Linked DNA regions of Actinospica robiniae DSM 44927. The protein of the gene in region 1 interacts with the protein of each later gene in a pairwise test. Links are inferred from orthologs where the notes say so. Each region holds a gene or a part of one and is shown in the gene's direction. Other genes may lie near its edges. The genes, in order: ACTRO_RS04390 and dnaE.

Region 1 (6,577 bases):
GCAGCGCGGGCCACGGCGGCGGCGGTACGTCGTCGACCGGGCGTACGTCGTCGACCGGGCGTACGGCCGCGGCCGCCGCGTCGTCCGGGAGCCACACGGCCGGGTTCGCCTCCGTCACCACCGGCTGCGTCCTGCCGGCGAAGACGGTGGCGCGCCTGAGCGAGCGCGACGTCTCGCAGGCCGAGTCGATCCAGATGACGCTGACGACCTCGGCGAGCGCGGCGCACGGCTGCATGTATTCGGGCACAGAGCACGGCTCGACCGTGCTGGTCGGCATCGGCTACGAGCCGACCCGGCCCGGCGCCACCGCGCTGCAGTACCTCGCGGAGAACAAGCTGGCGCAGGATCAGACGATGCTGCTGGCGCAGCGGGACGTGCCGGGTCTGGGCGACGCGGCGAAGGTCGGTACGGCCACGATCGAAGGCGAGACCATCGACGTCGTCTCGCTCGTCCAGATCCACGCCGGCACCGTCGCCGACATCTCGGTCACCGTCAGCGGGACGTCAGTGTCCGAGGACGACTCGATCGCGCTGGCCCGCGCGGTGCTGGCGGCCGTCTACCACTGACCCGTCTACCACTGACTCGCCTCCCGCTGGCCGGGCGCGCGCCCCGCGCCGCGCGGGTAGAGCGGCTTCGCGGTGCTCGACTCGTGCGAGTACGGCTCGCGGGGGGCGGGGATCGCGCGGGCCGGTTCGGGCAGGCACTGGCCGCGGCGGATGAAGTGGGCCAGCAGGTGCGCGGTGGCGATCGTGTCGCCGAGGGCCTGGTGGGCGCCGACGAGGTCGATGCCAAGGAACGCGCAGCAGTCGCCGAGGGTGTGGTGGGCCAGCGGCAGGTGACGGTTCGCCAGCTGCCAGGTGCACAGGCCGCCGGTGAACGCGCTCGTCTCGATGCCCGACCAGGTGAAGTGGGCGTTGAGGAAACGGCCGTCGAACTGGGTCAGGCGGTGGGCGACCGGGACGCGGCCGGCGAAGAGGCTGTAGAGGTGGCGGGCGAGGGAGGCGAAACTGGGCGCCGCCTGCACCATCGCCGTGTCGATCCCGTGCACACGGGTCGGGCCGACGTCCCCGCCGCGCGGGCGCAGCAGGGTGTCCCATGTGCCGGTGATCTCGCCGTCCAGGTCCACGTGCACGACCGCGATCTCGACGATCGAGTCCTCGTGCAGCCGGAAGCCGGTGGTTTCGATGTCGAAGACGGCGTATCCGTTCAACGAGCCGCTCCCCGCCTTCTGATCCGCGTCGATCCGGGCTCGATGCTGTCCGGGTTCGTGGCTCGTAGTGTACGGGCGGCGCCGCGCACCGACACCTCGCCGCGCCGCGCCGCCGATCCGGACGTCGCGCCTGAACCTCGCGCCTGAGACAGGGTCAGGCCGGGCGCGGGTAGAGCACGTCATAGCCGATGAACTCGAACATGCTGCCGCCCGGCTCGAGCGGCACGGGCTCGGCGACGCGCCGGTGCGCCCCGACGAACAGGTCGAGCTCTTCGGGGCTGCGGAAGACCTCTGCGAATCCTTCGCGCTCGAACCAGGATGCGACGGCCGGGACCATGGCGGGGTCGGCGCGGCGGCCGCGGGTCCAGACGACCGTGCCGCCGCGCGCGCACAGCCCGGCGCTGGTGCGCACGGTGCGCTCGATGTCGGCCGGGACGATGTTGCCGAAGATCCCGCACAGCAGCACCAGGTGCGCGGGGGCGAGGTCGAGGTAGTGGTCGGTCAGCGCGGCGTCGCCGGTGACGACTTCGACGCCGTCGAGCCCGGCCTTCGCGGCCAGCTCGCGCGCGGCCTCGGTGTTGCCCGGGTCGAGCTCGACCAGGCGGGCCCGGACGTCGCGGCCGCGCGGATGCTCGGCGAGCACGGGGATCAGGTCCCTGCCTTGGCCGGCGCAGGCACTCACCGCGCGCAGCGGCCCGGGCGGGGCCTCGTCGAGCGCGGTGCGGATGCACGCCTGTATCGTCTCGAGCCGCACGACGAACGGGGATTCGGGGTTGTCGTACCGGTCGTGCCAGTTCTTCCAGTCCATGACGGGATCGTAGGGCGCGGATCTCGCCGGGCCGCAGCCATTTATTCGGCCGCGATTTATTCGGCTGCGTGACGGGGCGGCGGATCGGGTAACGTCGCGGGCATGGTCGAGAACGACGCGGCGTCCGGGAACGTGCGCCTGGACGCGTGGATCTGGTCGGTGCGCCTGGCCAAGACCCGCTCCCAGGCCGCGGACGCCTGCAAGGGCGGGCACGTGCGCGTGAACGGGGACAAGGTCAAGCCGGCGCAGGCGGTCAAGATCGGCGACCAGGTGCGGGTGCGCCGCTCGGACGGCTGGGAGCGCACCGTCACCGTCACGAAGCTGATCTCCAAGCGGGTCGGTCCGCCGGCCGCGGCCGAGTGCTACACCGACGAGAGCCCCCCGCCCCCGCCGCGCGAGTTCGCCGGGCCGACCGCGGTGCGCGAGCGCGGAGCCGGACGCCCGACCAAACGCGAGCGGCGCGAGGTGGACCGGCTGCGCCACCGCTGAGGCCGCCGAGCGTCGATCACCGCCGGCCGTCGACAATCGCCCCAGGGCGGCGCGCGCGCCCGGACCCGGTCGGCTAACGTCGTGGGCATGAGCGAAGCCGCGCCGCACGCCACCGTCGTCCCGCCGGTCCCGCAGGTGCCCGCCTCGGGCCGGATGCCGGCGCTCTACCTGAGCCACGGGGCGCCGCCGCTGGCCGACGACCCGGTGTGGCCGGGGCAGCTGGCGGCCTGGTCGGCGGCGCTGCCGCGGCCGAGCGCGATCCTGATGGTCTCCGCGCACTGGGAGGACGCGCCGCTCGCGCTCGGCGCGGTGCGCACGATGCCGCTGGTCTACGACTTCTGGGGTTTCCCGCGGCACTACTACGAGGTCGGCTACCCGGCGCCGGGCGCGCCCGGGCTGGCCGAGCAGGTCCGGGCGCTGCTGCGCACTGCGGGCCAGCCGGTGCAGGACGTGGCGGACCGGGGCCTTGACCACGGCGCGTACGTGCCGCTGGTGGAGATGTATCCGCACGCCGACGTCCCGGTGCTGCAGATCTCGCTGCCGAGCTTGGACCCGGTGGCGCTGTTCGAGGTGGGCCGCCGGCTCGCGCCGCTGCGCGACGAGGGCGTGCTGATCGTCGGCAGCGGTTTCTTCACCCACAACCTCGCCGCCCTGACTCGGGACGGGTCCGTGGCGGCGGCGATGGCCGAGTTCGACGCGTGGGGCCGGGAGGAGCTGGACGCCGGCCGGATCGACGCCCTGCTCGACTTCGCCCACCGCGCCCCGGCCGCCCACGCCGCGCATCCGCGCACCGAGCACTTCGCGCCGCTGTTCGTCACGCTCGGCGCCGGGGAGGCGGACCTGGGCAGCCAGCGCAGCGTGATCGACGGGTTCTGGATGGGCCTGGCCAAGCGCTCGATCCAGCTGGGCTGAGCGCGCGCCGCGGCCTCGCAGCCGGGCGCTAGGGTGGCAGCGACCCGACCTGACCGTGCGCCGAGGGAGCCTTGAAGACCGTGACCGCCGACCGACCGCTGCTCAACCGCCGTCTCGCCGAGTTCGGCACGACCATCTTCGCGGAGATGTCGCAGCTGGCCACGGAGACCGGCGCGATCAACCTGGGCCAGGGCTTCCCGGACACCGACGGTCCCGCGCCCGTGCTCGAGGCGGCCCGGCGCGCGATCGCAGAGGGCCGCGGCAACCAGTACCCGCCGGGCGCGGGCGTGCCGGAGCTGCGCCGCGCGGTGGCCGCGCACCGCGAGCGCCGCTATGGGCTGCGCTACGACCCGGACCGCGAGGTGCTGGTGACGGCGGGGGCAACCGAGGCGATCGCGGCGGCGCTGCTCGCGCTGCTCGAGCCCGGCGACGAGGTGATCGCGCTCGAGCCGTACTACGACTCGTACGCGGCGTGCATCGCGATGGCCGGGGCCCGGCGGGTGCCGGTGACGCTGCGCCCGGACGGGGACCGGTTCGTGCTCGACCTCGACGAGCTGCGCGGCGCGGTCACCGACCGGACCCGGCTGATCCTGCTCAACACCCCGCACAACCCCACCGGCACCGTCCTGCCGCACGAGCAGCTCGCCGCGATCGCGGCGCTGTGCGTGGAGCGGGACCTGCTGGTGGTGACCGACGAGGTCTACGAGCACCTGGTGTTCGACGGGCTCGCGCACCGGAGCCTGGCCGAGCTGCCGGGGATGCGCGAGCGTACGGTGGCGATCTCCTCGGCGGGCAAGACCTTCTCGGTGACCGGCTGGAAGGTCGGGTGGGTGTGCGCGAGCCCGGAGCTGACGACGGCAGTGCGCACGGCCAAGCAGTTCCTCACCTACGTCGCCTCCGGCCCGTTCCAGTACGCCGTGGCCGAGGCGCTCGCGCTGCCGGACGCGCACTTCGACGCCCTCGCCGCGGACCTGCAGGCCAAGCGGGACCTGCTCTCGGGCGCGCTGCGCGACGCCGGGTTCGGGGTGATGCGCTCGCAGGGGACGTACTTCGTGACCGCGGACATCCGGCCGCTCGGGCTTCCCGGCCCGGAGGGCGTGGACGGCGAGGCGTTCTGCCGGGCGCTGCCGCACCGCGCGGGCGTGGTGGCGATCCCGAGCCAGGTCTTCTACGACCACCGCGGCGCCGGCGCCCCGTATGTGCGCTTCGCGTTCTGCAAGCGGCCCGAAGTGCTGGCCGAAGCCGCCTCCCGGCTCAAGGCACTCGCCCGCTGAACCAGGCCGCCACGGCCCCGGCCCGGCCGCAGCCGGCTTATCCGTGCTCGTCGAACGCGGCGCGCACCCGCGCGTCGTCGGCTCCGGCGGCCAGCAGGGTGCGCAGCAGGATCCTGGCTTTGTACGGGCCGAGCCGGCCGCCGTTGATCAGGCCCCTGCGCTGCAGGTCGGTCTCGGCGCCGGGCGCGCCGTAGGTGTTGCGCAGCACGGGCCCGGCGCCGGTGCGGGAGGTGAGCACCACCGGGATGCGCGCGGCCAGCTCGCCGAGCGCGGGCGCGGTGCGCCCGGGCACGTGCCCGACCCCGAATCCGGCCACGACCAGGCCCGCGACGTGCGGGGCGAACCCCGCCAGGGACGTATCGTCGTCCTCGTCGAGCACGAAGGTGTGCACGGGCACGCGCGTGGCGGCGAAGGCGCCGGCGGACGGCGCGGGCAGCGGGGCTCGGCGCGGCGGGCGCGTGAGGATGCGCACCCGGTCCTCCTCCAGGTGCCCGACCGGGCCGGTCTCGGGCGAGCGGAACGTGGCGGTGGAGGTGGCGTGCGTCTTGCGGACGTAGCGGGCCGGGTGCAGCTCGTCGTCGAAGGCGACGAGCACGCCGAGGCCGCGCGCCTGCGGGGCGGCGGCGGTGCGCACGGCCGCGAGCAGGTTCGCCGGGCCGTCGGCGCCGGCGAGGGTGGGGTTGCGCATCGCGCCGGTGAACACCAGCGGCTCCTCGTGCGCCCAGAGCAGGTCGGCGAGGAACGCGGTCTCCTCCAGCGTGTCCGTGCCCTGCGTCACCGCGACCCCGGCCGCCCCCTCGCGCACCGCCTGCCCGGCGCGCTCGACGAGGTCGGCGATCTGAGCGAAGGTCAGGTCGGCGCTCGGGTGGCGGGTGACATCCTCGATCCGCAGCCGCGTGCCGCCCTCGGTGAGCAGCGCGTCGAACCCGGGCACCGTAGCGGCCAGGTCCGCACCGCTCAGGCGCGCCACCACCGTGCCGCCGGGCCCGGAGGTGGTCCCGGCCATGGCGATGGTGCCGCCGAGGGTGTAGAGCACGACCTCATCAGGCATCGCAGGCCCCTTCCGTATCCGAGTGTTTCCACCCTAGCGCGGCGGGCCCGGGGGTTTAGGATCACCGTATGCGCATCTCCGTGGCCGCCGACACCCGCGACGGCATCGCCCCGCTCCTGCCGGCCGCGCTGACGCGGCTCGGCCACCAGGTCACGGCGCACGGCGCGCTCTCCGGGACGCGGGCCGCGCACGACGCGGCGTGCGTGTGGTCCGCGTGCGCGCGCGAGGCCGCGCGGGATGTGGCCGAGGGCCGCGCGGATCAGGCCGTGGTGGCCTGCTGGACCGGAACCGGCGCCTCGATCGCGGCGAACAAGGTCCCCGGGGTGCGCGCGGCGCTGTGTACGGACGCGACCACCGCCGCCGGCGCGCGCCGCTGGAACGACGCGAACGTGCTGGCTCTGAGCCTGCGCCTGCTGTCCGAGCCGGTGCTCGAGGAGATCCTCGAAGCCTGGTTCGCCGCGGCGCCGAGCACCGAGCCCGAGGACGTCGCGGCCCTCGCGCTGCTCGAGCAGGCTCCCTGAGCCCGGGCCCTAACCCTCCCCGGACGCCCCGACGCGCAGCCACCGGGTGCCGCGGGCCCGGACCCACAGGAACGCCAGGCGCACGAGCGTGAACAGCCCGATCGCGCCCCACAGCCCGGTCAGCCCCCACCCGGCGCCGAGCACGAGCGCGAGCGCGCCGAGGAAGACCGCGGTGCACGCCAGCGACGCCCAGGCGAGGTAGGTCGCGTCGCCGGCGCCGATGAGCACGCCGTCGAGGACGAACACGACACCGGCGACCGGCTGGAACGCCGCGGCGAGCACGAGCGCGGGGATCAGGGCGTGGCGCACCGC
Region 2 (7,825 bases), 5.9 Mb from region 1 along the record:
ACGGTGCGGGGCAGATCGTCGGCGGCCTGACCGCGTGGTACTGGGCCGGGCTGTGCGGCATCAGCATGCTGTGGGTCCGCGAGGGGCACCGCAAGGACGGCTGGGGCAGCAAGATCCTGCTCGCCGCCGAGCAGGAGGCCCGCCGACGCGGCTGCGACCGCGTCTGCGTGTCGTCTTTCACCTTCCAGGCGCCCGAGTTCTACCAGCGGCACGACTACGTCGAAACCGGCCGCACGCTGGGCATTCCCGGCGGCGCGGAGGACGTGCACATGTTCAAGCGGTTGATCTGAGCAAGTCCGGAAAACCGGCGGTGGGCCGAAGTTCGGCTCGGCTAAGATCCGCGGCATGCCCTTGATACGCCGTGCCAAACGCCCCGCCGAGCCGCCGCCGGAGCGGCTGGCGGACCTCGAGTTCCTCGCGCTGGTCAAGGCGAGCCTGGAAGCGTACGTGCCGGGCGTCACCCGGGGCGCGGAGCTCAGGGGCAACTCGCTGATCAGCCCGCAGGGGTGGGCGGTGGCGGTCGTGCCGCCCCGGCATGGCGGCGGACGCCACTACGACCTCGCCGCGCTGCCGGACGTGAGCGTGCAGCCGGAGGTGCCGCACTTCCTGGACTGCGTCGCGGCGATGGCCGGAGAAGAGCGGCGCGCCGCGGACAACTGGGTGCAGACCGCAGGGGTCTGCCTGCTCGAACTGCTCGACCGGCGCGAGCGTTTCGCCGGCCACACGGGGCCGGATCACGAGCGTGGCGTGCGCCGTTCTTCAACGGGGTGAAAGTCTTCTACGGCGGCATGCCCGAATCGATGGAGTGCGAGATCCGCGTCAACGGCGAGCGGCACGAGGCCGCCTCCGCCGCGATGGCCCCGCTGAACCTGCCGGTGCCGAAGGCGTTCACCGCCGTGCGTTACTACGCACTGCTCATTCCACTGCCGCCCGGCCGAACCGAGCCGGTGTTCCCGAACGTGCGGCTCGATCTCGATGAGCCGGCCGCGGGCGAGGTAGCCGGCCACGGGCCTGGTCATCAGCACGACGACGCCTGCGCCGGAGCGTGCCAGTGCGGCGGGTGCCTCGACGGCGAACATCCGGGCTTCGCGCTGCCCGCCCCCTACCTCATCGAGCAACTCTCCGACGATGAGCGCACCCGGCTCGTGCGCGTCAGCACCGACGTGATGGTGATCGCCGAGGGAGTGGGCAACTTCCTGCTCGCCGAAGTGCTTCGGAAGCGCTGGCCGGCGGCGCAGGTGCTCGGCGACCGGGACCCGCGGCTACGGGTCGGCTGAGCCCGGCGGGGCCCGGGCTCAGCCCATCTCTGGAAGCACTAAGGTGGAGTCGGCCCGCGTCAGCCACGTAAGAACGGAGCTCCCCGACCGTGTCTTCCGACTCCTTCGTCCACCTGCACGTCCACACCGAGTATTCCAAGCTGGACGGTGCGGCCAAGATGAAGCCGCTGGTCGCGGAGGCGGCGCGGCTGGGCATGCCCGCGGTCGGGATGTCCGACCACGGCAACATGTTCGGCGCCTACGACCTGTGGAAGACGGCCAAGGACGCCCGGGCCTCGGGTGCCGATATCAAGCCCATCATCGGCATCGAGGCGTACGTCGCGCCGGAGTCGCGGTTCACCAAGAAGCCGGTGTTCTGGGGCGGTCCGGCGCACCTGCGGCCGTCTGCGGGCGGGGACGACGAGGAAGAGGGCGGCAAGGACGTCTCCGGGCGGGGCGCCTACACCCACATCACCATGCAGTCGGTCAACGCGACCGGGCTGCGCAACCTGTTCAAGATCTCCTCCATCGCCTCGTTCGAGGGCTTCTACAAGGCCCCGCGGATGGACCGCGAGCTGATCTCGCAGCACGCCGAGGGCATCGTCGCCACCACCGGCTGCCCCTCCGGCGAGGTGCAGACCCGGCTGCGGCTCGGCCAGTTCGACGAGGCGGTCAAGGCGGCCTCGGCCTACCAGGACATCTTCGGCAAGGACCACTACTTCCTCGAGCTGATGGACCACGACCTCGGCATCGAGCGCCAGGTGCGCGACGGCCTGCTCGAGATCGGCCGCAAGCTCGGGATCCCGCCGCTGGCCACCAACGACTCGCACTACATCACCGAGGACCAGGCCCCCGCGCACGACGCGATGCTGGCCATCGGCGTCGGCCGCAACCTCGACGACCCCACCCGCTTCCGCTTCAACGGCACCGGCTACTACATCAAGCCGGCCGAGGACATGCGCCGGCTGTTCGACTCCGTGCCCGGCGCCTGCGACAGCTCGCTGCTGATCGCCGAGATGGTAGCCCCGGACGCGTACGACGAGGTCTTCGCCGAGAACAAGTCCTGGATGCCGCAGTTCCCGGTGCCCGAGGGCGAGACCCAGGCGTCCTGGCTGCGCAAGGAGGTCTACGCCGGAGCGCACCGCCGGTTCGGGCCGGAGCTGAGCCAGGAGTACGCGGACCGGATCGAGCTCGAGCTCGCGCTGATGGAGCGGATGGACTTCAGCGCGTACTTCCTCATCGTCGGTGACATCTGCCAGTACGCCAAGCGCACCGGCATCGCGCTCGGCCCGGGCCGAGGCTCGGCCACCGGCTCGATGGTCGCCTACTGCCTGCGCATCACCGAGCTCGACCCGATCGAGCACGCGCTGCTGTTCGAGCGGTTCCTGAACCCCGAGCGCATCTCGCCCCCCGACATCGACCTCGACTTCGCGGACGACCGGCGCGACGAGATGCTGCGCTACGTCACCGACAAGTACGGCGCCGAGTGCGTGGCGCAGGTCAACACCTTCGGCCGGATCAAGACCAAGCAGGCGATCAAGGACGCGTCCCGGATCCTGGGCTACCCCTTCGCCCTCGGCGAGAAGATCACCAAGGCGCTGCCGCCGCCGGTGATGGCCAAGGACATCCCGATCTACGGCATCTTCGACGAGAAGCACGACCGGTACAAGGAAGCCGGCGAGATCCGCTCGCTCTACGACGCGGACCCGGACGTGAAGAAGGTCATCGACACCGCACGCGGCGTCGAGGGCATGATGCGCAACTTCGGCGTGCACGCGTGCGCCGTCATCATCGGCTCGCAGCCGCTGACCAACGCCGTCCCGCTGCACCAGCGGGAGAAGGACGGCGCGGTCATCACCGGGTTCGAATACCCGAGCTGCGAGGCCATGGGCCTGCTGAAGATGGACTTCCTGGGGCTGCGCAACCTCAAGGTCATCTCCGACGCGATCGCGCTGATCAAGGTGAACCACGGGGTCGAGATCGACCTCGAGACGCTGGAGCTGCAGGACGACAAGACCTTCGAGCTGATGTCCCGCGGCGACACGCTCGGGGTGTTCCAGCTCGACAACTCGGGCATGCGCAACCTGCTCAAGTCGATGGGCGTGACCAAGTTCGGCGACATCGCGGCCGTGCTCGCGCTCTACCGGCCGGGCCCGATGGAAGCGAACTCGCACATCAACTACGCCGAGCGCAAGAACGGCCGGCAGGAGGCCACCCCGATCCACCCGGAGCTGGCCGAGGTGCTCGAGCCGATCCTGGGGGAGACCTACGGCCTGGTGGTCTACCAGGAGCAGGTCATGGCGATCGCGCGGAACCTGGCCGGCTACTCGCTGGGCGGCGCCGACCTGCTGCGCCGGGCGATGGGCAAGAAGAAGAAGGAGATCCTGGACGCCGAGTTCGAGCGCTTCTCCGCCGGCATGGCGGACAACGGCTACTCGAAGGAGGCGATCCAGTCCGTCTGGGACGTGCTCGTGCCCTTCTCCGGGTACGGATTCAACAAGTCGCACACCGCCGGCTACGGCATCGTCTCGTTCTGGACCGCGTACCTGAAGGCCAACTACCCGGTCGAGTTCATGGCCGCGCTGCTCACCTCGACCGGTGGCGACAAGGACAAGTCGGCCGTCTACCTGGCCGAATGCCGGCGCATGGGCATCCGGGTGCTGCCGCCGGACGTGAACGACTCGGCCCACCAGTTCACCCCGGTCGGCGCCGACATCCGCTTCGGCCTCGGCGCCGTGCGCAACGTCGGCGAGAACGTGGTGGACGCGATCATCCGGGCGCGCAAGTCGAAGGGCACGTACACCTCGTTCGGCGACTTCCTGGACAAGGTCGAGCTGGTCGTGTGCAACAAGCGCGCGGTCGAGTCGCTGATCAAGTCCGGCGGGTACGACTCGCTCGGCCACCCCCGGCGCGCCCTGATCGAAGTGCACGAATCCGCGGTCGACTCGGTGATCAGCCTGAAGAAGGCCGAGGCCTTCGGCCAGGACTCGCTGTTCGGCGAGCTCGGCGCGGACGAGCCCGACGCCGGCTCCTTCGGCGGCGCCGCGATCGCGCAGGACGCGCCGGAGTGGAGCAAGAAGGTCCTGCTCAGCTACGAGCGGGAGATGCTCGGCCTCTACGTCTCCGACCACCCGCTCGGCGGCGCGGAGCCGCTGCTGGCCCGCAACCGCGATCTGTCCATCCCGGATCTGCTGGAGAACGAGCGGACCGAGGGTCCGGTGCGTATCGCCGGCCTGATCACGAAGGTCGACCGCAAGGTCAACCAGCGTGGCGAGACGTGGGCGGCCGTGGTGGTCGAGGACCTCGACGCGAGTATCGACGTGCTCTTCTTCCCGCAGGCCTACCAGCTGTACATGGACGAGCTGCGTCCGGACGCCGCGGTCTCGGTGCTCGGCAACCTCAAGGAGCGCGACGGGGTCAAGTCGGTGATGGGCAAGGAGCTCGCCCCGCTGGACATCTCCACCGTCGGCTCCGACATGCCGGTGCTGCTCACGCTGCGCGAGCGGCGGGTCAACGCCCAGTCCGTGGCCGAGCTCAAGCGGATCCTGGAGACCTACCCGGGCGGCCAGCGGGTGCAGCTGAACGTCGTCGGCAGCGACACGACGGCGAAGTACGCGCTGCCGGCCTACCGGGTGGACGCGGGCAACGGCTTCTACTCCGAGGTCAAGGCCCTGTTCGGCCCGGGGGTCATGGCCGCGTGACGCGCGGCCGGCGGGCGGCGGCGCCTGTCCGACGTGCGGCTACGACGGGCGGCACGGCCTGACCTGTCCGATTTTGTCGGTAGCGGGTGATTGACTCGATGTATGGAGACCACACGCCTTCGAGCCGATCTGAACCACGAGTTCCAGCTGCTGCGCGCGGCGATCGCCAGTGCCGAGCGTTCGGCGAAGGTGCCGTGCTGTCCCGATTGGACGGCGGATCAGCTCGCCCACCACGTCGCCCAGACGTACCTGCACAAGGTCGAGTGCATCCGGCTGGGCGCGTTCCCGGAGAACTGGCCGCCGGAGGGTATCGACCCTGATCCGGTCGCAGCCCTCGACGAGGAGTTCGCCGCGCTCACCGCCGCCTTCGACGCCCACGATCCGGCGGATGCGGCGGCCACCTGGCACGACCCGGACCAGACGGTCGGCTTCTGGATCCGCCGGATGGCGCACGAGTCGGTCATCCACCGCGTCGACGCGGAGCAGGTGGCCGGGATCGAGCTCGCGCCGATCGACGAGGACATCGCGCTGGACGGGATCGACGAGTTCCTGACGCTGTTCGTCGGCTTCTTCAGCCGGAAGTACCCCGAGGAGTACGGCTCCGCCCTCCGCGAGCCCGACCCGCGCCCGCTCGCCGTGAGCGCGGGCGGCAGCACCTGGACGCTGACCACGTCGGAGACAGGGGTCGACGTCGCCCACAGCGCGCCCGGCGAGGCCGCGGCCGCGGCGACTGCGGCGTCGGCCGAGCCCGCTGCGGTGACGGTCTCCGGCTCTCCCGCCGAGGTGCTGCTGTGGCTCTGGGTCAGGACGGACGACGCCGCGGTGCAGATCGAGGGCGACGATCGGGCGGTGGCGCAGCTCAAGGCCCTGCGAAAGGAGGCGACGCAGTAGCCAGTCGAAGGTCGAAGTTCGAAGGTGAAAGTGAACGCGGGTCCAAGTGCTTCGGCCTGCGGCGGAGCGTTCGGCGCGCGTCAGCTCAGCTTGCTGCGACCGTCGCCTCAAGCAGTTCGGCCCGCAACGCCGCGACTGTCGCTTCGGTCAGTCCGTGCGCCTCGAGGTACCCGCGCGGCGAGCCGTAGCGCTCATCCAGTGCGGCGAGCGTGTCCTCCAGCAGCCCGGCCGAGACGTTCGTCCGGATGCGGCCGAGCAGGCCGTTGTTGCTCGCGACGTAGTCGGCGACGATCGCGGTGCGCGGCACGCCGAGCAGGTCGAGCAGCAGGGCGATGGTCAGTCCGGTCCGGTCCTTGCCCGCGGTGCAGTGCACCAGCGCGGGCGCCGCGTTCGGTCGGCCGAGTTGCTCGAGCAGGTCGACGATCCCGGTCGCGCTGCGCTCGACGATGTGCAGGTACATCTCCATCTGGCCGCCGGGCAGATCGTCGAGTGTGCCGAGGTAGTCGAGGACGACCAGGTCGACCGCGGTGAGTTCGGCGTGGGACAGCCGGCTCGGAGCTTCGTCGCGCTCCTCTTGCGTGCGCAGGTCGAAGATGGTGCGGAGGCCGAGGTCGGCGAGCGTCCGGGCGCCAGCGGGCGTCAGCTTGTCGAGGGCGGCGGAGCGCAGCACGCGGCCGCGACGCACTGTGCCTAGCGTGCCGGACAGGCCGCCGAGGTCGCGGGCGTTGTGCACGCCGGCGATGTTCAGCACGCGCTCGAGGCCGACCTCGTCGAGGTACGCGGCGGGCAGGCCGACGTCGAAGGACGCGGCCGCCTTCGCTGGCGCATCGGCTTTGAGCAGCGAATATGCCGGGCTGGACGCGCCCGAGTCCGATGTGGCGGGGGGCAGGTTCACGGGCGCGGGCGGGTGCACGGGCGTGGAGGCATGGGCGGAGAGGGTGATGGCGGACTGGTCGTGTTCCTCGACGCTGCTCATTCGGCCACGCTAACCCAGACGGGTTAACGGAGGTTGGTCGACGAGGGCCGATCCGGAGGCCCGGACGAGCTAGCGCGCCGGTTCGAACTCCGCGCGGCGGCCCGGCTCCCAGGCGGGCTCGCGACGCCGGTTCGAATTCCGCGCGGCAGGGCCGGCTCCCATCCCGCCCGCTGAATACTGGGGGTACGTAAGGTTCAAGTAGCTGTACCATTCTTTACCGTGTCGTCCGTGACCTCCATCCCGTCCTCCGCTCCGTCCGAGCCGGATGACGAGGGATCCGCGACGGACACTCTCCGGCTCGACGCGACTCCGCCGAGTGACGAACCGTCGGTGCGGCGCGGGCGGCTGCGGAAGCTGGCCGTGGACACGCGGCCGCTGCGGCACCCGTCCTACCGGCGGCTGTGGACCTCCAGCATCGTCACGGCCATGGGCAGCCAGATGACCGCGGTCGCCGTGCCGTTCCAGGTCTACCAGCTCACCGACTCCTCGGGCTGGGTCGGCATCGCCAGTTTCTGCGGGCTGCTTCCGCTCATCGTCTTCGGGCTGTGGGGCGGCGCGGTCGCGGACACCATGGACCGGCGCACGCTGATGCTGCTGACCAACACCGGCGTCGCGGCCTCGTCGATCGCGCTGTGGGTCCAGGCCGCCCTGCACGTCGACTCCATAGCCCTGCTGATCGGCCTGCTCATGGTCCAGCAGGCGATGTTCGGCATGAACTCGCCCGCGCGCCAGGCCACCATCCCGCGGCTCGTGCCGTCGGAGGAGCTGCCCGCGGCCAACGCGCTCGGCGGCACCGTCATGTCCGCCGGGTCGCTGATCGGGCCGATGGTCGGCGGCGCGCTGATCCCGATCACCGGGCTCTCCACGCTCTACCTGCTCGACGCGTGCGGCCTGACCGTCACGCTGTGGGCGGTGCTGCGGCTTCCGTCGCTGCCGCCGCTGGGGTCGGCGCCCAAGCGGGCCGGAGTCTCGCACATCACCGAGGGCTTCAAGGTCGGCCT

The links.
Region 2: the proteins of ACTRO_RS04390 (region 1) and dnaE interact in binary tests that used the Escherichia coli proteins (3 or more experiments, as listed by UniProt). The link is inferred for Actinospica robiniae DSM 44927 from one-to-one orthologs.

What each region holds. Positions count from the first base shown.
Region 1 is NZ_KI632511.1:1,013,062-1,019,638, forward strand. Bases 2,717-5,596 are described here. They hold ACTRO_RS04390 (pyridoxal phosphate-dependent aminotransferase), read left to right. Parts: upstream 2,717-3,499; coding sequence 3,500-4,693; downstream 4,694-5,596. Other genes in these bases: ACTRO_RS04385 (DODA-type extradiol aromatic ring-opening family dioxygenase), read left to right, coding at 2,717-3,419; ACTRO_RS04395 (asparaginase), read right to left, coding at 4,731-5,596. Also shown: ACTRO_RS04365 (hypothetical protein), read left to right, coding at 1-566; ACTRO_RS04370 (3'-5' exonuclease), read right to left, coding at 572-1,210; ACTRO_RS04375 (class I SAM-dependent methyltransferase), read right to left, coding at 1,365-2,018; ACTRO_RS04380 (RNA-binding S4 domain-containing protein), read left to right, coding at 2,121-2,507; more of ACTRO_RS04385, read left to right, coding at 2,661-2,716; more of ACTRO_RS04395, read right to left, coding at 5,597-5,744; ACTRO_RS04400 (RpiB/LacA/LacB family sugar-phosphate isomerase), read left to right, coding at 5,813-6,265; ACTRO_RS04405 (MATE family efflux transporter), read right to left, coding at 6,275-6,577. UniProt on the Escherichia coli protein: Shows aminotransferase activity with methionine and histidine as substrates, and to a lesser extent also with phenylalanine.
Region 2 is NZ_KI632511.1:6,942,271-6,950,095, forward strand. Bases 1,030-5,157 are described here. They hold dnaE (DNA polymerase III subunit alpha), read left to right. Parts: upstream 1,030-1,366; coding sequence 1,367-4,957; downstream 4,958-5,157. Other genes in these bases: ACTRO_RS50510 (DUF6348 family protein), read left to right, coding at 1,030-1,277; ACTRO_RS29840 (maleylpyruvate isomerase family mycothiol-dependent enzyme), read left to right, coding at 5,060-5,157. Outside these bases: ACTRO_RS29820 (GNAT family N-acetyltransferase), read left to right, coding at 1-290; ACTRO_RS50505 (DUF6348 family protein), read left to right, coding at 346-771; more of ACTRO_RS50510, read left to right, coding at 789-1,029; more of ACTRO_RS29840, read left to right, coding at 5,158-5,848; ACTRO_RS29845 (tyrosine-protein phosphatase), read right to left, coding at 5,934-6,824; ACTRO_RS29850 (MFS transporter), read left to right, coding at 7,053-7,825. UniProt on the Escherichia coli protein: DNA polymerase III is a complex, multichain enzyme responsible for most of the replicative synthesis in bacteria. This DNA polymerase also exhibits 3' to 5' exonuclease activity. The alpha chain is the DNA polymerase catalytic subunit.